Peribacillus sp. FSL E2-0218: one gene and its partner. The protein of the gene in region 1 interacts with the protein of each later gene in a pairwise test. Links are inferred from orthologs where the notes say so. Each region holds a gene or a part of one and is shown on either strand. Other genes may lie near its edges. The genes, in order: leuS and ligA.

The links.
Region 2: the proteins of leuS (region 1) and ligA interact in binary tests that used the Escherichia coli proteins (3 or more experiments, as listed by UniProt). The link is inferred for Peribacillus sp. FSL E2-0218 from one-to-one orthologs.

The regions. Positions count from the first base shown.
Region 1 is NZ_CP150304.1:4,541,949-4,553,911, forward strand. What follows is about bases 8,670-11,760. They hold leuS (leucine--tRNA ligase), read right to left. Parts: upstream 11,377-11,760; coding sequence 8,962-11,376; downstream 8,670-8,961. Outside these bases: MHI53_RS21880 (GNAT family protein), read right to left, coding at 485-1,021; MHI53_RS21885 (hypothetical protein), read right to left, coding at 1,249-1,896; MHI53_RS21890 (ABC transporter ATP-binding protein), read right to left, coding at 1,883-2,524; MHI53_RS21895 (DUF2705 family protein), read right to left, coding at 2,536-3,258; MHI53_RS21900 (WxPxxD family membrane protein), read right to left, coding at 3,251-3,982; MHI53_RS21905 (hypothetical protein), read right to left, coding at 3,972-4,736; MHI53_RS21910 (DUF2712 domain-containing protein), read right to left, coding at 4,807-5,310; MHI53_RS21915 (Ig-like domain-containing protein), read right to left, coding at 5,499-8,666; MHI53_RS21925 (DUF2524 family protein), read right to left, coding at 11,809-11,963.
Region 2 is NZ_CP150304.1:475,299-487,111, forward strand. What follows is about bases 2,050-4,990. They hold ligA (NAD-dependent DNA ligase LigA), read left to right. Parts: upstream 2,050-2,487; coding sequence 2,488-4,494; downstream 4,495-4,990. Other genes in these bases: pcrA (DNA helicase PcrA), read left to right, coding at 2,050-2,383; MHI53_RS02265 (CamS family sex pheromone protein), read left to right, coding at 4,506-4,990. Outside these bases: MHI53_RS02250 (heptaprenylglyceryl phosphate synthase), read left to right, coding at 1-75; more of pcrA, read left to right, coding at 137-2,049; more of MHI53_RS02265, read left to right, coding at 4,991-5,675; Asp-tRNA(Asn)/Glu-tRNA(Gln) amidotransferase subunit GatC, read left to right, coding at 5,998-6,288; Asp-tRNA(Asn)/Glu-tRNA(Gln) amidotransferase subunit GatA, read left to right, coding at 6,301-7,761; Asp-tRNA(Asn)/Glu-tRNA(Gln) amidotransferase subunit GatB, read left to right, coding at 7,774-9,201; MHI53_RS02285 (sigma-70 family RNA polymerase sigma factor), read left to right, coding at 9,375-9,917; MHI53_RS02290 (hypothetical protein), read left to right, coding at 9,914-10,378; MHI53_RS02295 (TM2 domain-containing protein), read left to right, coding at 10,371-11,441; MHI53_RS02300 (hypothetical protein), read left to right, coding at 11,438-11,813. UniProt on the Escherichia coli protein: DNA ligase that catalyzes the formation of phosphodiester linkages between 5'-phosphoryl and 3'-hydroxyl groups in double-stranded DNA using NAD as a coenzyme and as the energy source for the reaction.

The DNA of each region.
Region 1 (11,963 bases):
CTGAAAACCCCTCATGCTAGTTATTTATTATCCACCCTTCCTTCACCCAAAGATGGCTTGGGAAGATAATTTTGTGAACTCTAAAGCTTCTATAGAATGGAAACCTACCAAAGTAATCATTGTAAGGAACGTTGCCATGGCTTTTTCTTGCATAGTCCTTCTCTCCTCTTATTTTTTTCCGTTACCAGCTATATTACAAGAAAAGCGGGGACGGGAAGTTTCATAATTAAAACGCGAAATACCAAATCTGACACTATGAAAATGAACATGCATGCTTTAAGATCGAAGAGGAGAGATTGCTGGGGTAGCTGTTCCTGTTAATGAAGGAACAGCTAACACTTTTAAAGGAAAAAGGAATCGTCTGTTCCATGTTGGTTGGTTACACTGATTTAATTTGGCTCTTGAAAACACAAAGGAGATACTACTATTTGTCGTAGTATCTCCTTTTAAAGTTCTCGGATCATGCAGCTGTAATCCCGATCCTCTATCTTTTATTCATTTCACGCCATTCGTTTTCTAGAACACCCATTTCAATCAAATTCCAGTATTCATCACCATTTTTACGAGCATCCCTTAAAAATCCTTCTCTAACAAATCCAGCGTTTTCATAACAACGAATCGCAGATGTATTAAAATCAAAAACACCTAAGGTTACCTTATGTAGTTTTAGTTCTTCAAACGCAATTGTCAAAATGGCTTTCATCATTTCAAAACCAATCCCTTTTCCTCTTACTTCTGGTGAACCGACCAATACCTTCCCTACTCTCGCTGATCTATGAACTCGGTCGACTTTCCCTAAAGAAATGTGTCCAATCACTTTTTGTAAGTCTTGGTCGATTACTTTGTAAATATATGTATCAGAATCTTCTTTGTTCGCTTGTTCAAGGTATTTTTCTAGTTGCTCTTCCGTTAACGGATATTGGAATGCAGGACCACCCCATTGCAATGCAAATTCAGCTGAAGGTATCCAATTTATTAATTGTTCTATATCTGAGCGCTCGAAATATTGTAGTTCAATCATCATCCATCCTCCTTTTATTTTTAAATTCCGCCTTTTAGTTGAACGAAAATCCTTACCTTATTGTACATGTATGGGAATTAGCAAGCACCCTATTTTATTTAAAAGGATCGGCCTTCGCTTTTTAACAACTCATTACTCGTGAACAACTAAAATGCATTAAGGGACCCAATTAGGGTCCCTTACCTTATAGATTAACTTTCATCTTTAATTTTACATTGACCAGTGCACTATTCGTTTTCCTGCGCGTTTACCTCCAATATCAAATTACCTGCATTTGAGATATAGCCCTCTTTTCCCGTTTTATCAATATAGACGTTATAGCCCTTTTTCAGTTCGAGCACGATTGGCTTTTTCACTTTTTCACCGATTTCCCATTGAATCGTCAGCAAGCTTTCGGTTTGCGTTTCATCTTTTATATCGACAAACACTCGGATTTTATCGCTTGTTCTTGATAGTAGATAATTCCCCGATGGTATCTCTGTACCGACCACATAATGACCAGGATCTTTCATGATGATTTGTTGATTTTTTTTCACGACTTTTTTAAATTCAGAAGGCTTGAATTCAATCTTCCCTTTAATCGACATTTTCGAATTTAGATAAAAAGGCCTTGCATGTAAAACAGCATTTTTGTGCATTTTATCGCCAAAAAACTCCGCTTCACTATCGAGGGCTTTAATGTCATAATGGCCCTGATCGATATCCTTTCCGACGATGATGTTTTGTGACTCCAACACCTTATAGGAAGCTGTATTATTTTCCGTATTTCTATGATCGGCATTCATCTCTGAAGGAACAATGTACACTTTATAAATAAGAAATCCGCTTATTAATACGAGTAAGGTTAACGCGGCTATGGTTTTATTTAGAGTCAAGGACGATGCCTCCATTATCCATCTTTATATATTCATCGGCTAATGCTTCCAGGTCTTGTTTATGATGGCTTGTCAGCAGAATGAGTGCGCCGCGCTCTTTTTCTTCCTTCAAAATGCGATAAACTAGCGTAACTCCTTCTTCGTCAATCGCATTGGTCGGTTCATCCAATAACAAGATGTCCGGTTTTTCAAATATCGCTTGAGCGACACTTAGACGCTGCTTCATTCCTAACGAAAATTTCCCTACCTTCATTCTCGATTCCGGATCAAGGCCGACTCTTCTTATATTAACTTTAATATCTTCATCCGTGGCGATGTTCCTGATTTTCGCTAATATTTTCAGATTCGTATAAGCATCATACTGGTGCAGCAGCGAAGTGTTTTCAATAATGACACTACTATTAGCCGGAAAGGAAATATCTTTATGAAGGATTTTTTCGTCTATGGCAATTTCTCCTGAGCTTGGCATGAGCAAGCCTGCCATCGCTCTAAGCAGCATCGTTTTACCGGAGCCATTCCTTCCATACAAACCATATATTTTCCCGCTGTTAAACTCATAATTGATATCATGCAAAAGAGTTTTCTTCCTTATCTTTTTATGTAAAGAGCGAATTCGTATTGTCGTCATTGTGCACCTCGTTAAATTAAATCGATTTTCTTTAATCGTCCATATGTTAAAACAGTTAAAATGAGCGTCATTACGGTTAGTACAATATAAGCATGTACTGCTGATATTCCGCCCATTTCAAGGACATCACTTCTTACATACATCCCGAAATTGGGAACCAAAAAATAGAGTAACCACGTCAGCTTTTGCGCAGATAAAAGAACTCCGCCCAAAGTGACCGAAACAAGCACATAAACATTTGTCAGCAATAAAGCTACTTCCTCCGTAACATGCAGCTGAAGTGCCATTTGGATGAAAATCAAGACAAAATTGGACAACATATAAAGACTCGCTATCCAGATGAATGATTGAAAATCATCATAAAAAAAAGCCTGCTCCTCATTAGTTATAAAAGCGAATACGATCGAGAAAAGAAACTGGATGGAAGATAATCCAAATATAAGAATCATTAGATTACCGATTCTTCTAAATCCAAGCTTCACCCTGCTTTTTTCCCTGATCATCAGGTACACGCCATAACCGGAAATATACTTCCGCATATAACCGAGCGATAAAAAGCTCAAGCCAGCAAAGAACATATACCATGTTCCCAATACAACAAACTTATTACTGACCGGAACTCCGCTAACGATCATATATCCCGTAAGATCGGCAATAGAGCCATCAAAATAATCAAATAATAAAATTTGCAACAAGATGATGATCAACATCAGTAAGAAGATACGTTTAGTCATCGGAAACACCAACCAGGAAATCTTTTTCCTCTATTGCAAACAGCCCAAGTAAAGCCATCACGAGAGATAGCGATACCTCTTTTCCTAACAAAATCAACGATTGATATCCGGTCATTCCGCTGCTTAAAAAAGGATCGATTACATTTGCATCACTGGCAGGGCCCCATGCCAGATTCAGCTGACTCTTCATTACATATAAGAAAAAACAAATACAAAAGGTCGCTGCCATCGCCATGATTGAATTGGAATAATCAAAAATGAAATAATAAAGCAGGCCAATCGAGAAATAGATACACGTCAATAATGCTAGATTAAGAAGTGTTAGTTTCCAAAAATCCGAAGATACAAAATGAAATCGATCAAATAGGAACACAGCTGCGAAATGAATCAATAAGATGCTGAACGCAAAGATAAACGAACTGATAAAAACTTGGATCGTCCGTCTACGATACAAATCAATTCTGGATGTGAAGCGAACGATCCTGTGCGGATGCTCATCTTCAATAAAAAAACGATAAAACAGTAACAAAGGAATCATATATGTGATCAATAAATTTTTAACCGAGAGATAGCCTTCTACACTTCCACTTACATCAATGATCAATGGATACGCTGGATCTAGCTGCTTGATTTTTAAATAATGAATATTATAGGTCATCCATAAACATCCAAATAAAAAACATAGCAGCAGGGATACATACACTTTTTTTTGATTAGATTTCATCACTTTTCACCTTATACAGAAACCCGGCCGTGATGATCGCTAAAAACAGGATGGTCGATCTAAAGAAAATCAACCCGAAAGCTTCCAAGGTCACTTCGTTAAAAGGCTGGATGATCATGGCCAATGAATAATTCAGTCCTAAAATTTGTGAAAACCAAATAACAAAGCTTAACGGATATGTATACTTCATATCCGGGAAACACCAGCTAAGGACAGTCGCCATCCCTGCGCATAAACTCGTGTAAAACCCAAAAATGATGATATAAACGACATTGGCGACAGCAGGCATTTGGTTGGCGAGTGTATATATAGGATTTTCCGGAAATAAATCCGGGGTCAACCCAGTGTCAAATTCACCATTCCTGAATACCAAATAGACAATGAACATATTTAACAGCAAGCAACCAACCATCACTAAAAAGGAAAATGACATATTTCCCAATAACATCGTTTTATAATAAGCATATCGCCCTTTTTTGGTCGCTACGATATAATGGTAGCCTGTTTTATAGTCTTGAATATAGCTGTCGGCGCACATGATTAATAGAAAAATGGGCAAAAACCAGATTAGTAGTATTTGCATCATATGACCTAATGAACTTGCCGCTAAAAAAGTGGCTAGATGGGGCATGATCCATGATTCTGAAACATTGCCGATCAAGATAAAGATATCAATCATGACAATCGCCATTATACATAACACGATGAACTTTGTTTTTTTATTATGTGTTAATCGATAATAATAACTATTCATTTAGTCTCCCTTTATAAGGCCACCTTGAATCAACGATCATCCAAGGTAGCATCACCATATTCATCATTTTTTATTTATTATATTCTGTGGTGTATGATTCTTTATACTGTCCAGGTAATATCCTCCCTGTCTCTTCATCCCAATATCCGTTTACGGAATAGGTGCTAGAACTCACATTATTATTCTCAGCCGTTAACCTAACATTAGCCGCATTCGCACCTGCATTGCCTTTAACATAATGATTTCGCCCACTATTTAAACCGCCGCTACCAGCTGTAACTTTAACTGAAGGAGATACGTTCGTGCCGTTGCTTTTTTCGAGCCAATACGTCGTTACCGTATTAGTTCCTTCTGTTGATTTATACATTCTCACTTTCCATGTATTCCGTTCTGTAGTCGTTTGACGATACTCTGTGCCTGTGTACGAATTTTTTTGATCCTTCTGAATTGTAAATGAATACTTGTTATTCTCATTTCCAGCCTCAACTGATAGTGTTCCTAACCCAATCGAGCAAGCTAAAATGGTCCCTAATGCTATTACTCTTATTTTTTTCATCCATGTTCTTTCGCTCATCTCCTTTGATCCAGTAAAGATTCATCATACTGGAAAAGAGAGTATATGAAGTTCCAATATTAAAACGGGAAATACCATATTTGAAATTTCACTCCAAGCTCATAGCATCGCTGATGGAGCGGAGCCTCCCTTTTTTCCCACAACAAAAAGGCCGTTTAACATATTCGTTAAACGGCCTTCGCGCATTGCTATTTGGATTTTTTCACGGTTACTTTTGTTGCTTTTCCTGTATTGCCTGCTTTATCTTTTGCTGAGACATATAACACGGACCCTGCTTTTTGCTTGCTGATTTTGACGGAGTAGTTCCCCTTCTTATCAGCGGTTGCCGTTCCGATGTTTTTATTGTTTTGCTTTACGGTAACTTTTGAACCCGCTTCCGCTTTACCTGTTACTTTTGTTGCTTTGTCATTCACTTCATTCACTTTCGGTGCGGATGGTGCGGTTTTATCTTTCACTGTTACCTTTGTTGCTTTTCCTGTATTGCCCGCTTTGTCTTTGGCTGAGACATATAACACGGATCCTGCTTTTTGCTTGCTGATTTTGACGGAGTAGTTCCCCTTCTTATCAACGGTTGCCGTTCCGATGCTTTTATTGTTGTACTTCACGGTAACGGTTGAGCTCACTTCCGCTTTACCTGTTACTTTGGTGGCGCTGTCGCTTACTTCATTCACTTTCGGTGCATCCGGGGCGGTTTTATCGAGAACCGTCACGGCTGCTGCCTTGCTTTCGCGTTTTGCTAGATCAGTTGCTGTGACCGACAGTTTGGAGCCGGCCTTTTGTTTGCTGATTTTGACTTTGAAATTTCCTTTGCTGTCCGTGTTTGCTGAGCCGATCACTTTTTTCGCACTGTTTTTGACCGTGACTTTCACCTCGGCTTGCGATTGACCCGTTACATACACGTCTTTGTCGCTGACAGGCTTAACGGTTGGCTTAGCAGGGGTTGCACCCTTGTTCACGAATACTTTGATTGAAGAAGTTGCCAGTTTGGCAGAATCAGAGATATGCACAGTCAGCATCTGCTCCGCTTTTTGGACCGGAATCTTGATAGTGAACGTTCCGTTAGCAGCCGCCGTTGCTTTACCTAGTGATTTACTTCCGCTTTTCACTTCGATCGCCGAACCTTTTTTAGCCGTTCCAGTCAGGGTTGTTTTATTATCGAATACAGAGTTGACCTTTGCTTGTAAATCCACAGCACTTAGTGCACTGAAAGCATTCAATCTTCCGTATCCTGATACTAAATCTTTACCGACAGGCAGTTCCTCTTGAGGAATGATGATTTCTCCATCTTCATCTTCATATTCCTCAGTAGGGTAAGCATTATCTTCTTCTTCGAATTTCACATATTCGGAGGTATCATGAAGGATTTGCCTTACTTCATTCACCTTCAATCCAGGGTTTGCGGATAATAACAGCGCTGTAGCTGCCGCAACATGCGGAGCTGCCATCGACGTACCATCCATATACGTAACGTTTCCATTAGGGACAAGGCTTGGGATGGCTGTCCCAGGGGCGACCATGTCCAATTGGAATCCATAATTGGAATAATCGGATACTAAGTCAAGAGCATTGGTTGCACCGACGGAAATCGCATATTTGGATGATGCCGGATAAGATAGAGCTTCCACCCCATCATTACCGCTTGCCACGATAACCATTACATTCTTCGCAGCTGCTTCCTTCAAGGCATATTCGATCGTCCTGCTGTATTCTCCGCCCAAACTTAAGTTTATTACCTTGGCACCGTGATCGACGGCATATTTAATGCCCAGTGCAATTTTCTCGTTATCTCCATAGCCTGAAGAATCAAGCACCTTTACAGGCATGATTTTCGCTAATGGATTGATTCCTTGCATCGAATATCCGTTATCCGCTTTGGCAGCGATGATGCCGGATACATGTGTTCCATGGCCATTGTCATCGATGGCATTGCCTTTTTTATCGATGAAATTCTTGCCTAAGTCCATGCGGACACGATCTTGCAAATCAGCCAGTGAATCATCGACACCCGTGTCGACGACCGCCACCAATGTTTCCTTTAAATTACGTTTTTTAATCAAGGCTTGCAGTTTTTCGTTATCGATGTCCGCGCCCTTGATGCCTTCTTCTCCACCAGGATTATTCAACGACCATTGATACGGTGACTGAATATCGGCTGAAAGAGCTTTATACGTTTTGACCGGCTCAATATATTCCACTTCTGAAAGGTTTTCGATCGATGATAGAGCTGATGCGCTCATCTTGGCTTGGCTCTTTAACTCCACGACGTACATATCATCATACATTGGCTCTTGCTTCTCGGGAGTCGACAGTTTTCCATATCCTTTTCCGCTTACCTTGGATTGGAAGGAGCTTAATGACTTCCCAGGTTTAAGTTTGACGATGTATTTGTTTTTTGTATTTTTTGAAGCTGGCAGCTCGATTCCCGCTTTACTTGCGATATCGACTACCTTTACCCCTGCAAGATCCTCAAGATCGATTTTCTTTGCCAGGCTTTCCATATCCTTTTTCAATCCAGCCGGTGCGGCATCCGCAGCCATAGTGTACAATTCTTTAATTGCTTCTTGCTGTTTGCCTTTTTCAATGACTGCGGTGCTGCTTGCTCCGTTTTCATTTAGATCATCAATCAGCGGCTTAATCTCGACTAAATATTTATACGCGGCATCCCTCGCTTTTTTATTGCTAGCCAGATGATAGGCAAGGAATGGCGAAGCCTTATAGTATAAAGAAGAAAGGCTGCGTCCCTCAGACGACGTCGTGAGAACTTCATCTCTAAACACACGGAGTGATTTCAACAATGATTCACCCGTTTTCTTGTCGTACGCACTCACTTCGACCGGACATTCTTCAAGTCCCATCTCCTCTTCCCCAGCGGATGGCGGCAAGGTTACCGAATGGGCATTGATGGAATATCCCGCTTCATTTTTGGCATCCGGGATTGGATTTCCTTCATCATCCGTTTCGCCTAAATATTCAACTTTCACATAATACGTTCCTTCCCAGGCATATGGGAAATCAATGACGGCTTTTTCATCCGGATAAGAAGAAAACCAATAGTTGCTCTCATCCTTTTCGGCTTTTTCCTTACTTGAATAGACGGATATATTCAAAATTTTATCCGAATCGACCTCAAACTCAATATGGGAAAACTTTTGTATTTCTTCTGCTGTCGGGTTGATTTGGTACCAGTGAACATCCGGTTCATTGAACTTCCCGTCCAATGTATCCCCATTTTTAATCGTTTTGACATTTTCAATTGATGTAGTTACAGCTTGTGAATTTTGCGGAATCATCAAACTGAAAATCAAGGCAAAAATAAGTACAAACGCTGTCAATCTACTAACATGGTTAAGTTTCACGCTTTTACCTCCAATATTTGGTTAAAAAAATATAGTACTATACCAAATTATCACACTATAAGATTTTATCAACCAATTTTTTCCCTTTTCCATGTGAAATGTTGATATATGTGAACGGCGAACCGAAAAATGATTCCCATGTACCAAGTTAGCGACATAATTGGAAAATTACGGACAACCACTGATGATTTCATCTAAAACCGGGCTGTTCCAAACAAGACTTAAGTCCTGTTTGGGCCACAAAAAAACTGCCCCGGCACGAAACTCGCGCGGAGCAGTTTTCCTTCGATTGCTTTTAATTAGCGACGATATTCACTAATTTGCCAGGCACGGCAATGACTTTGCGAATCGTTTTCCCGTCGATTTGTTCTTTGATGGAGTCATCGCCCATCGCGATTTCTTCCAGTTTTTCTTTCGTGGTGTCAGTTGGCACCATCAGTTTCGTTTTGACTTTTCCGTTGATTTGGATGACGATTTCGACTTCGTTATCCACTAGCTTCGCTTCATCGAAGGCCGGCCATGTTCCGTATGTGATGCTTTCGGAGTGACCCAGTTTGGACCAAAGCTCTTCGGCAATATGCGGTGCAACCGGTGCAAGCAGTTTGACGAAGCCCTCGACATATACTTTAGGAAGCGAATCCGCTTTATACGCGTCATTGATGAATACCATCAATTGTGAAATTGCCGTATTGAATTTCAATTCTTCATAGTTCTCGGTCACTTTTTTAACCGTTTGATGATAGACCTTCTCAAGCTTGCCCGTGTCATCCGTTTCGGTCAGCTTATCCGTTAATGTTCCATCCTCGTTGACCAATAAACGCCAGATACGGTCGAGGAACCTGCGCGAACCATCCAGCCCGTTTGTCGACCAGGCAATCGATGCATCCAATGGTCCCATGAACATTTCATACATGCGAAGTGTATCGGCACCATGGCTTTCAACGATATCATCCGGGTTCACGACATTTCCTTTTGATTTACTCATTTTTTCATTATTCTCGCCAAGGATCATTCCTTGGTTAAATAGGTTTTGGAATGGCTCCTTCGTTGGCACGACGCCGATATCATACAAGAATTTATGCCAGAAACGCGCGTACAGCAAGTGAAGCACCGCATGCTCGGCACCGCCAATATAAATGTCGACCGGCATCCACTCTTTCAATTTTTCGGGATCTGCCAACGCTTCCGTGTTATCCGGGTCGATATAACGAAGGAAGTACCAGCTGCTGCCTGCCCATTGCGGCATCGTGTTCGTCTCGCGGCGCCCTTTCCGTCCGTTTTCATCGGTTACGTTCACCCATTCCGCAATGTTCGCAAGTGGAGATTCCCCTGTCCCTGAAGGCTTGATGTCTGTCGTTTTCGGTAAAATCAACGGAAGTTCCTCTTCCTTCAGTGCAGACATCGTCCCATCTTCCCAATGGATGATCGGGATCGGTTCACCCCAGTAACGCTGACGGCTGAATAACCAGTCGCGAAGACGGTAGGTAATTTTCTTCGTACCGATTTCTTTTTCTTCCAGCCATTTGATCATGGCTGAAATGCCTTCTTCTTTATCCAACCCATCAAGGAATTCCGAATTCACATGAAGGCCATCGCCTGTATACGCTTCACTCGTGACATCCCCGCCAGCGACGACTTCCTTGATCGGCAAGTCGAACTTGACAGCAAATTCATAATCACGTTCATCATGCGCAGGAACGGCCATGATCGCACCCGTTCCGTAGCTGATCAGCACATAATCGGCAATCCAGATCGGCATTTTTTCGCCGTTTACCGGGTTCATCGCATAAGCCCCCGTGAAAACGCCTGATTTATCTTTTGCCAAGTCGGTTCTTTCCAAATCGCTTTTATGCTTCACTTCATCCAAATAAGCCTCAACTGCATCTCTTTGTTCAGCTGTCGTAATTTTATCGACAAAGTGATGTTCCGGGGCCAATACGGCATAAGTTGCCCCGAATAACGTATCAGGACGGGTCGTGAACACCGTGAAGGTATCATCAAAGCCGTCGATATGGAAAGTAACTTCCGCTCCCTCGGAACGCCCAATCCAGTTACGCTGCATATCCTTGATGTTTTCCGGCCAATCCACATCATTCAAATCGTCGATCAAGCGGTCTGCATAAGCCGTGATGCGAAGCATCCATTGCTTCATCGGACGGCGCTCGACCGGATGGCCTCCCCGCTCACTTTTCCCATCGATGACTTCTTCGTTCGCCAAGACCGTGCCAAGTGCTGGACACCAGTTAACGGCCACTTCATCAATATAAGCCAAGCCTTTTTCATATAACTTCAAGAAAATCCATTGCGTCCATTTGTAATAGTCAGGATCCGTCGTATTGATTTCACGATCCCAGTCATAAGAAAAACCAAGTGCCTTGATTTGGCGACGGAACGTGTTGATGTTGTGCTCCGTGAATTCAGCTGGGTCATTTCCCGTATCGATTGCATATTGCTCTGCCGGAAGTCCAAAGGCATCCCAGCCGATCGGATGCAGGACATTATATCCTTGGGCCCGCTTCATCCTGGCTAAAATATCGCTTGCCGTGTAACCTTCCGGGTGTCCTACATGAAGACCTGCCCCTGAAGGATATGGGAACATATCAAGGGCGTAGAATTTGCGTTTACCGCTTTCTTCGCCCGTCTTGAATGTCTTGTTGCCCTCCCAGTAATGCTGCCATTTCGTTTCTATGCTTCTATGGTCAAAACTCATTTGATTTCCTCCTTATTCCGTATAAAAAACAATAAAAAACCCCTCATCCCAAAATAGGGACGAGAGGATTATGTATATCTTCCCGCGGTACCACCCACATTGGCGATAGCTAAAATCCGCCCAGCTTAAACATCCGTAACGTGGATTGGTTCGTCAGGCATTACTTTTCACCTTCACACCTGAAACTCCAAGGCGAGTTCACAATCATCCCAGGTTGACTTGCACCACCCGTCAACTCTCTTTGCTGGAATAAAATCGCTACTGTTCCTCATCATAGTCTTTATGAGAATATTGGATTTTATTTCATTCTAGTCAATTTCACCGATAATTGCAATAGCCGTACCTAAACATTATCGACAGGTTTTTCATTATATATGCGAATTCCGAAAAAATCGTGCAAAAAGGGAGCCATGAAATCATGGCCCCCTGTTCTTAATGTCGAAGTACGATCATTTCATTTTTCAATTCGTTCAACTGCTGCTTCATCCGCGAAAGCATTTCCCGTTGCTGGTCATTCGAACTGGCATACAAGCGTTCCATATCCGTCAAAGCCTCTTCGATATACCTTTGCGAATTTTGAAATTGTT
Region 2 (11,813 bases), 4.1 Mb from region 1 along the record:
GATGTCATCGTTGTCGGTAATGTGATTTATGAGGATTTGAAGGTGGCACTTGCCACAGTTTCAGCAGTTAAATGAAAAAACGGAATAAATGTAGTATACTAAAACGAAAACGAATGTTCGTATAGGCGGTGTGATAATGCAATATTTAGCGGAAAAATTACTAACAGGTTTGAACCAACAGCAACAAAAAGCAGTGAAATCCACAGATGGTCCACTTTTGATCATGGCTGGAGCTGGCAGTGGAAAGACGCGTGTGCTGACTCACCGGATAGCTTACTTGATGGTCGAGAAGGAAATAGCACCTTGGAATATCCTTGCCATTACGTTCACCAATAAAGCGGCACGTGAGATGAAAGAGAGGATTCGCGCCATTCTGGGCGGTGCCTCGGAGGATATCTGGATTTCGACGTTCCACTCGATGTGTGTCCGCATTTTGCGCAGGGATATTGATCGAATCGGATATAATAGGAATTTCTCGATATTGGATACGACCGATCAGCAATCGGTCATCAAGCAGATCATGAAGGAACGGAACATGGATACGAAGAAATATGATTACCGTGCCATATTAGGCAGCATCAGTTCAGCGAAAAATGAATTGGTCGGTCCGGAAGAATATATGAAGACTGCATCGGAGTTCTTCACTAAAATAACGGCCGAGGTATATACGGAGTATCAAAAACGGCTGCGGAAAAATTCAGCACTCGATTTCGATGACTTGATCATGATGACGATCCAATTGTTCCAACTTGTCCCGGAAGTGCTTGAATACTATCAGCGCAAGTTCCAATATATCCATGTGGATGAGTATCAAGATACGAACAGGGCACAATATATGCTTGTTAAACTACTGGCTTCACGCTTCCGTAACCTCTGTGTCGTCGGGGACTCAGATCAATCGATCTATCGCTGGCGCGGTGCGGATATTGCAAATATCCTTTCATTTGAAAAGGATTATCCGAATGCCAACATGATTTTTCTTGAACAGAATTACCGCTCGACGAAAAAGATTTTGGAAGCGGCGAATAAGGTCATCGATAACAATCAAAACCGCAAGCCGAAAAATCTCTGGACCGAGAATGCCGATGGCAATAAGCTATTCTATTACCGTGCGGATAATGAACAGGGTGAAGCGCAGTTCGTAGCCGGGAAGATCAATGAGCTGGTTCAGGACGGCAGCAGGAAATATTCCGATATAGCGATTCTTTACAGGACAAACGCACAATCACGTGTAATGGAGGAAGTTCTGCTCAAATCCAACATAAATTATGCCATCGTCGGAGGCACCAAGTTCTATGACCGTAAAGAGATCAAGGACTTACTTGCCTACCTCCGCCTTATTGCCAATCCTGATGATGATATCAGCCTTCGCCGTGTGATCAATGTACCAAAACGCGGAATTGGCGCAACCTCCATGGATAAAGTCGCGGATTATGCAAACCAATATGATGTTTCCATTTATAAAGCTCTTGAATCCGTGGAAATGGTCGGGATAAGCGGGAAGGCCACCAAGGCAGCAAGGGAATTCCATACGTTGATCACGAACTATACAAATCAGCAAGAGTACTTATCTGTGACGGAACTGGTGGAAGAAGTGATTAAGAAAACCGGTTACCGAGAGATGCTGCAGGCAGAAAAAACGATCGAATCACAAAGCCGGCTTGAAAATATAGACGAGTTTTTATCCGTTACGAAAGCATTCGAAAGCAACAGTGACGACAAGTCTTTGGTTGGCTTTCTAACAGATCTGGCGTTAGTGGCCGATATTGACCAACTTGATGAGAATGCAGAAGAGTCTACAAATACGGTAACGTTGATGACGCTACATTCAGCGAAGGGGTTGGAATATCCTGTAGTCTTTTTACTGGGACTTGAGGAAGGTGTTTTCCCTCATAGCCGTTCGCTAATGGATGAAGAGGAAATGGAGGAAGAACGCCGTCTTGCTTATGTAGGAATTACAAGGGCTGAGAATGAGCTATTCATGAGCAATGCCCAAATGCGGACATTGTATGGGCGTACGAGCATGAATCCCGTTTCACGTTTCATCGGTGAAATACCGGCGGAGCTGCTTGAAGACCTGAAACCGAAGCCGGCTCCAAGGGCAAGGCAAACCCCTTTCAGTTCTTCAGCAAGGGCCAGCACTTCTTCAGCTGCGACAAGAAAAGCACCTGCATTCGGCAGGGCTGTTTCTGCACCATCTGCCACGGGCGGTGAAGAGATTGGCTGGGCTGTCGGTGACCGCGCCTCTCATAAGAAGTGGGGTGTAGGAACCGTAGTGAGCGTCAAAGGGGAAGGCGAAGGAAAGGAATTGGATATTGCATTTCCAAGTCCAATTGGCATCAAGCGCCTATTGGCAAAATTTGCACCAGTTGAAAAAGCTTAAGCTATTATTATGCGAATACTGGTAAAGAATAGGGATATCTGACTTTAGACACCGCTCTTCCATATTGAAGTGCGGTGGAGTCTTCTTTAGAAAGGATTGAACGTATGGACTTAAAAGCTGCAGAGAAGAAAGTGCTAGAACTGCAAACGTTATTGAACCAATATAGTTATGAATATTATGTGATGGACCAGCCGTCAGTGCCTGATGCCGAATATGACCGATTGCTCCGTGACCTCATTGAGTATGAAGAGAAATTTCCTGAGCTGCAAACGCAAGACTCACCGACACAGCGGGTCGGCGGAGCGATTTTGGACATGTTCGAAAAAGTGGAGCACTCCACACCGATGCTTAGCTTGGGAAATGCTTTCAATGAAAGTGACTTACGCGATTTCGATAGGAAGGTCCGCCAAGCTGTAGGTGATGATTTTTCCTATGTTTGTGAATTGAAAATAGATGGACTTGCCGTCACGCTGCAATATGAGAATGGATATTTCGTAAGAGGGGCAACCCGGGGAGACGGAACGATTGGTGAGGATATTACGGCAAATCTAAAAACGATCAAGTCGATTCCTTTGAAGCTACGGGAGCCGATTTCTTTAGAGGTGCGCGGCGAGGCATTCATGCCGAAAAAATCATTCGAATCTCTGAATATGGTTAAGGAGGAACGTGGTGAAGAACCGTTTGCAAACCCACGGAATGCGGCTGCAGGCTCGTTAAGGCAGCTTGATCCAAAGCTTGCAGCAAAACGGAACCTCGATATTTTCCTTTATGCGATTGCTGATTTGGGTGAAACGGGAGTTATCAGCCAAAGTGAGGGCTTGGATCTATTGGATCGCTTAGGGTTCAAGACCAATCGGGAAAGAAAAACATGCTTCAATATAGAGGAAGTGCTAGCCTATATAGTAGAATGGACGGAGCAGCGGCCAAACTTAGCCTATGATATCGATGGGATTGTCGTAAAGGTGAATTCCCTTGAACAACAGGATGAATTAGGTTACACTGCCAAAAGCCCGCGTTGGGCCATCGCTTATAAATTCCCGGCTGAAGAAGTCATAACGACGCTAAGGGAGATCGAGCTGAATGTGGGCCGTACGGGTGTCTTGACGCCGACTGCTGTTTTGGATCCCGTTCGGGTTGCAGGCACGACCGTACAGCGGGCATCACTGCATAACGAAGATTTGATTCGAGAAAAGGATATCAGAATCGGAGACCAAGTGGTCGTGAAAAAAGCCGGTGATATCATTCCAGAGGTGGTCAATGTACTGGCGGAGCGCCGGACTGGCGATGAATTGGAGTTCCAGATGCCGACTGAATGCCCGGAATGCAGCAGTGAACTCGTCCGTCTGGATGGGGAGGTTGCCTTACGCTGCATCAATCCGAAGTGTCCGGCGCAAATACGGGAAGGCCTGATTCACTTTGTATCCCGGACGGCTATGAATATTGATAGTCTAGGTGAGAAAGTGATCAGCTTGCTGTTTAAAGAAGAACTGATACAAGATGTGGCTGATATTTATAAGCTTACATATGATCAATTGATCGCATTGGAACGGATGGGCGATAAATCGGTCAATAAACTCCTTCAAGCGATCGAGGCTTCGAAATCCAATTCCTTGGAAAAATTACTATTCGGGTTAGGGATTCGGCATGTTGGGTCGAAAGCGGCAAAAACACTGGCCCGGGAATTTGGCACGATGGAAGCCTTAAGCAAGGCAAGCCGTGAGGAATTAACGTCCATTAATGAAATAGGCGATAAGATGGCAGACTCCATCGTCGCATATTTTGAGTTGGAAGAAGTCCATGCATTATTGAATGAGCTGGAAGCGGCCGGTGTGAATCTAGCTTATAAAGGGGCAAGAGCTGTTCCTGTTGAGGAAATCGATTCGTTTTTTGCCGGGAAAACGGTTGTGTTAACTGGTAAATTGCATCAGCTAACACGTAATGAAGCAAAAGAAAAATTAGAGGCGCTTGGCGCTAATGTTGCCGGAAGTGTCAGTAAGAAAACCGATTTGGTCGTGGCTGGGGAAGATGCCGGATCAAAACTGGATAAAGCCGAAAGTTTAGGCGTCCTGGTTTGGGATGAAGAGAGACTGATTGAGGAACTAAAAAAATAAGAGGTGTAGCTATGAGGAAACACTCTGTTTTGGGGATGGTCCTGATACTGCTTCTTGCTGGGTGTGCGCCTAGTTTTGAGGATAAGCAAGAGGTAGTTAAAGACTCCAAAGACAAAAAAGAAACGGCAATCATTCCGAAGTATAAGATTTCGGAAGAATATTATCAAACAATCCTTCCGTTTGAGCCATCAAAAGCCCGCGGTTTGGTCGTATCGAATTTGAATACCCGCTATGATATTGAAGAATTCGAAAATGGACTGATGAGGCTGGCCCAAACTCAATTCGACCCGGAGGAATATCTATTCCAAGAGGGACAAATGCTTAGCAGCTCCACGATTTCCTCCTGGCTTAACAGGAAATTCACCAAAAGTCAGCTGCAAGAAAAGGATTTGAAAGCATCAGAAAATCTGGGTTTGAACCCGCTTGATCCCGGTAAAGGTGACATCGATAAGCGGAATGAAGAAAACCCGATCTATCTTGCTCACATTTTAGAACATAATTATTTAGTCAAATCAAAAGACAATTCAGTGAAACTGGGCGGAGTAGTAATAGGCCTTGCGCTGAATTCCGTGCATTATTATCAAAAGGAAGCCTATGGCGCCACGTATGAACAGAAAATCGATAGTAAGAAGCTTAAGCAAGAAGGCGAAAAAATCGCGGCGCAGGTCTTGAAACGTCTCCGTTCGATGGACAAGCTGAAAAACGTCCCGATTACGATTGCCTTGTTCGAACAAAATGAAAAATCCTCAGTGGTTCCAGGGAATTTCATTTCTTATACCAATATCGGTCAGAATTCCAATAGCATCGGAAAATGGAATGACCTGAACGAGGAGTATTTCCTATTCCCTTCTGCAGGTGCTGAAAAAAAATACCGCGATGACGTCAATACCTTCACGAACTTCAAAGAAGATGTTGAAGAATATTTCCCTAACTTTAACGGAGTCATCGGCAGGGCGTTTTATATGGATGACCAATTACAAAGCTTGAACATTGATATTCCCATTCAATTTTATGGGAACTCGGAGGCGATTGGCTTTACCCAATATGTAGCCGGTCTCGTAATGGAACGCTTCCCTAAATATATTTCCGTACAGGTATCGATTACCTCGGTAAATGGACCTGAAGCTCTCATTGTCCGTGAAGCAAATCAAGCCGAACCAACCGTGCATATATATGAATGATAAAAGATGAAGCTTAACAGCTTCGTCTTTTTTTTGAAAGTAAAATAAACGATTATAAAAGCTTCCATATCAGAAAGTGATTTCCTCTAAAAAGGGGGAGGCTTGTCGAATTACACGGATGTTGTGCCATTTCCCCGGAAATTCCGCCAACTTTCTCATATTTCCCGGAAAATATCTGATTTTGCTTATCAAATATTTGAATTTCGACATGGTATCTCCTGTTGCTTTACTGTGTAATAGTTTGATATGATTTAAACGATGATTTTATGGAGAAAAGCGGCGAAATTCAGTCGATTTGGATATTTTTTCGGAGGTGAAGAGAATGTCACGTATTTCAATGGAACAAGTTAAACACGTTGCCCATTTGGCACGTTTGGCCATTACGGAAGAAGAAGCAAAGCAGTTTCAGCATCAGCTTGACCAAATGATTTCATTTGCGGAGCAGTTGAATGAGCTTGATACAGATCAAGTGAACCCGACTTCTCACGTTTTGGATATGAAGAATGTAATGCGGGAAGATGTTGCAAAGCCTGGATTGCCTGTGGAAGAAGTAGTGAAAAATGCACCGGATAGCAAAGAAGGATATATCCGTGTACCATCCATAATTGAATAAGGAGGGACAATGATGTCGTTGTTCGAACAAAAGGTTTCTGAACTGCATGAACGCTTACATAAGAAAGAGATCAGTGTTACTGATCTTGTTAACGAATCGTATAAGCGAATTGGCGAGGTAGAGGGCAAGGTGAAGGCATTTTTGACTCTTGATGAGGAAAACGCCCGCACTCAGGCAAAACAATTGGATGACCAACTCGTAAAAGGCGGGAACGAAGGCGCTTTATTTGGCATGCCAATCGGAGTTAAAGATAATATTGTCACAAAAAATTTACGGACGACTTGTGCGAGCAAAATCTTGGAGAACTTTGATCCGATTTATGACGCAACCGTCGTTCAAAAGTTACAAAAGGCTGAAACGGTGACCATCGGTAAATTGAACATGGATGAATTTGCGATGGGGTCTTCAAATGAGAATTCTGCCTATCAGGCCACACGCAATCCTTGGAACACGGACTATGTACCAGGCGGCTCTTCAGGTGGCTCTGCTGCGTCAGTCGCTTCAGGTGAAGTCTTATTCTCTTTAGGCTCAGATACAGGTGGATCGATTCGCCAACCAGCGGCATACTGCGGCGTAGTCGGCCTGAAGCCTACTTATGGACGGGTTTCCCGTTACGGACTAGTGGCATTCGCATCCTCATTGGACCAAATCGGACCGGTTACAAGAACAGTGGAAGATAATGCCTATTTGCTTGAGGCGATTTCAGGTGTAGATCCAATGGATTCCACCTCAGCCAATTTGGACGTGCCGAATTTTGTGAATTCATTAACAGGCGATGTACGAGGTTTGAAAATTGCCGTTCCTAAAGAATACTTGGGCGAAGGCGTTGGTGAAGAAGCGCGTAACTCCGTTCTTGAAGCGTTGAAAGTATTGGAAGGCCTTGGAGCTGAATGGGAAGAAGTATCCTTGCCTCATTCCAAATATGCCTTAGCTGCTTACTATCTGCTTTCTTCATCCGAAGCCTCGGCGAACCTTTCCCGCTTCGATGGAGTTCGGTTCGGACACCGTACGGATAATGCGGAAACGCTTATTGAAATGTATAAACAAACCCGTGCCGAAGGATTCGGTGACGAAGTGAAACGCCGTATCATGCTAGGGACGTTCTCCTTAAGCTCAGGCTATTATGATGCGTATTATAAAAAGGCTCAAAAAGTACGTACTTTAATCAAGCGGGACTTTGAGGATGTCTTTGAAAAATATGATCTTATCGTTGGCCCGACTACACCAACGCCAGCATTTAAAATCGGTGAAAAAATGGACGACCCATTAACGATGTACGCGAATGATATTTTAACGATCCCAGTGAACCTTGCTGGTGTACCAGGGATATCCGTGCCGTGCGGATTCGGGGCGAATGGGCTTCCGCTTGGACTTCAAATGATTGGAAAGCATTTTGATGAAAGCACGATTTATCGCGCAGCTCACGCATTCGAGCAAGCAACAGATTTTCATAAACAATTTCCTAAGCTGTAAGGGGTGAAAGAAATGGACTTTGAAACGGTAATTGGTTTAGAAGTGCACGTAGAATTAAAAACGGATTCAAAAATATTCTCGGCGAGCCCGAATCATTTCGGTGCCGCTCCGAATAGTAACACGACCGTAATTGACCTAGGCTACCCAGGCGTATTGCCTGTCGTCAATAAAAAGGCTGTTGATTTTGCAATGAAGGCAGCCATCGCACTGAATTGTGAAGTGGCGGAAATTACGAAATTCGACCGGAAAAACTATTTTTACCCGGACAATCCTAAAGCGTACCAAATTTCGCAGTTCGATCAACCAATCGGTGAACATGGCTGGATTGAGATAGAAGTAGGCGGCAAGAAAAAGAAAATCGGCATCACCCGCATCCATATGGAAGAGGATGCAGGAAAGCTGACCCATAAAGGAAACTACTCACTATGTGATTATAACCGTCAGGGAACTCCACTCGTTGAAATCGTTTCCGAACCGGATATCACTTCTCCTGAAGAGGCATATGCCTATCTGGAAAAATTGAAATCGATCATTCAATATACAGGCGTTTCCGATTGCAAAATGGAAGAAGGCTCACTTCGCTGCGATGCCAATATTTCCTTGAAACCTGTCGGGCAAAAGGAATTCGGTACGAAGACCGAATTGAAAAACCTGAATTCCTTCAACTTCGTTCGCAAAGGCTTGGAGCATGAAGAAATCCGCCAAGCGGAAATCTTGAATGAAGGCGGCATAATCGAGCAGGAAACACGCAGGTTCGACGAAGCGACAGGCAGAACGGTCCTGATGAGGATCAAAGAAGGTTCCGATGATTACCGCTACTTCCCGGAGCCAGACTTATTGACGATCCATATCGATGATGAATGGAAAGCGCGCATTGCAGCTGAAATTCCAGAGCTTCCGGATGCCCGGAAAAAACGGTATGTCGAGGAATTCGGCTTACCGGAATACGATGCTGCCGTCTTAACGGTAACGAAAGAAACAGCCGATTTCTTTGAAGCGACAGCAGCGGCCGGTGCAGATGCAAAACTGGCATCCAACTGGATCATGGGCGAGGTTTCCGCATTCTTGAATGCCGAAGGAAAAGAACTGCATGAGGTCCAACTGACGGCCGAATCATTGGCAGGCATGATCAAGCTGATTGAAGACGGGACGATTTCTTCAAAAATCGCTAAAAAAGTTTTCAAGGAATTGATTGAAAATGGCGGGGATGCAGAAACGATCGTCAAGGAGAAGGGACTCGTCCAAATCTCCGATGAAGGAGCATTGTTGACTGCGGTTGAAGAAGCGCTCAATAATAATCCGCAATCAATCGAAGACTTTAAAGCCGGAAAGCAAAAAGCGATCGGCTTCCTTGTCGGGCAGATTATGAAGGCGACGAAAGGACAAGCCAATCCACAGCTTGTTAATAAAATCTTGGTCGAGCAAATCAATAAACGTTAATTTTTGGCCGTACCACTGTTAAAGTGGTACGGTTTTTACTTGATTTGGAATAGGGTTTAACGAGAATAATAAAAGGCAGCCGGCAAGCGAAAAAAAATTTGGAGTTATCTGTAGGGGTAACTCCTTTTTGTGTCGTCTATTACATGAATGTTTAACAGAAAGGAGGAAGAGAAGTGACGGATGAGCTAGTGGAGAAGGTCAGGGCTGGGAATGATCATGCATTCCGGATATTGATTGAAACGTACAAACAGACGATATATCGAACCGTCTATTCCGTTTTGCGCAATCAAAAAGATGCAGAAGATGTAACCCAGGAAGTCTTTATCAAAATCTATACTTCTCTTCCTCAATATAAGAATCAGGGCTTCAAAACTTGGATCACCCGTATAGCCGTCAATCATGCAATCGATCTTAAGCGAAAAAGGCAACGCCAAAAGGAAGAGCCGCATGAGGAAAGATCATCGGAAGCGGATTTGGGCGCATCTGATGATGTCGAGGCTGTTTTTTTTCAAAATGAAAGACGAAAGCAGGTATTGCGCAAGCTGAATGACCTCCCGGAGGGCTATCGTGACGTGGTATATGATTACTACATAAAGGAGAAGACATTCAAGCAAATTGCAGAGGAACAGCAGATCCAAGTGAAGTCTGTCGAGGTTAAGTTATATCGTGCAAGAAATTGGATGAGAAAACATTGGAAAGAGGAGGATTTTTCATGAATCATGTTTCCAAGGCTGGATGGGTTGCTTATTTGGCAGATGAAATGCCCGAGGATATAAAAATAGAATATGAAAATCATCTATACTCCTGTGACGAATGTTTGTCCGTTTATATGGAAGCGATGGAAATGGAAGAGGCCAGCCTGCTCATCGTCGGTGACATTGCAGATTCTGTCATGAAGTCGATCAAACGGGAAAAAGGCGGAGGTGAGGAAGAGGCCACGCAAATCCGGAAAGAGCAATCACTTCGGACGATTGCCAGACATTATCTGATAGCGGCCGGATTCACGGTTTTATTAATGGCCGGCGGAGTATTTCAATCATTGACTGAATACGTGGATTCCGTGGAGACGACCAGTGTGAAGGAAACAAAATCCCTGACAGATGGGATTATCGATAAAACATTCAATTGGATGGACTCGATCGAAAAGAAAAATAAGGAGGGGTTTATTAATGAATAAAAGTCCTGTCATCGCTTTTTTATTATCGTTCCTTCCAGGATTCGGGCATTTTTATCTGGGCAGGACATATAAAGGATTATTTTATTTTCTTGCTGCGTTCGGATTTGGGTTTGGAGGGCTCATGCTTGCATTGATCAGTCATACGGATGCATTCCTGGCCTTTTCCGTAATTGGCATGGTGTTTTACTTCATTAGTATATTTGACTTGGTGGTCACCTCTTTAAGAAATCCGCATGGTGAAGCAGATATGGAGAAAGTGGCTGCCCAGCCGGAAGCGGAAAGATTTTATGTGATCATTCTTTCATTCGTTCCGGGCGTCGGGCATTTTCAGCTTGGCCTCATGAATCGGGGCCTCATTTTTCTCATCGGTTTTTTGGGATTGGGGATTATGGTGGTATTCCTGAGCATGCTGACACAGATGGAGGGTCTGTTAATATTCATGGCGCTATTGCCGGTCATCTGGATTTACAGCTTTTTTGATTCCGTTCAACAGCTGAATAAAAAGCAGCGAGGCGAGGAACTCATCGATCGGACCGTGCTGGAGGATTTCGAGCAAAGGCGGGAAACAGGCAAGAAGAGTAAATCAATTGCAACTTTATTCTCCATCTTCCCTGGGGCCGGCCACTTATATTTGGGCCTGCAAAAACGCGGAATTCAATTGATGGCAGGTTTTTTGTTTGCCATTTACATATTGGATTTGCTCCGGTTGGGCTTCTTCTTTTTCCTTATTCCGATCATCTGGTTTTATAGCTTTTTCGATGGATTGCAAAAAGCCTCGAAAATGGAAGAAGGACCTGTTGAAGATACGCCGATCATTTCAGGAATCGACAACCAACAAAAATGGATAGGGTTCGGTTTGATGGGACTTGGAATCTATTTCTTGACCAGTAATATCATCGTACCTGCGATTGCCCCCCATTTGGATGAATGGATTGGAAGTAACCTGGAATATTGGTTCAGAGATTACTTCCAAAAAGGATTGGTGTGTATCCTTCTTATAGGCGGCGGAATCAAATTGATGGCGGGCAGTAAAAAAGCTAGGGTGGAGGAGGAGACAAAATGAGGACATGGAGAGTCGGAACGATTTCAATGGGTGCTGCCCTTGCAGGTTTAGGTGTGGTTTTACTGGTATCCCAATTCCTGCATCTGGATTTGACGACGATTTTCCTATCATGGTGGCCGCTAGTGTTCATCATCTTGGGAGCTGAGATTCTTTTCTTTGTCTTTTTCTCCAGAAAAGAAAGTTCCTTCGTTAAGTATGATATTCTTAGCATTCTGTTCGTGGGCTTGCTTGGGATGCTGGGAATAGTATGCATTTTGCTAACGTCTAGCGGCCTGATGGATCAGGTCAGGGCAGCGGTGAAAAGCGAAGAAAAGACCGTCAATTTACCTGGCTTCAATGAAAAAGCCGGAAAAGGAATACAAAGAGTCGTCT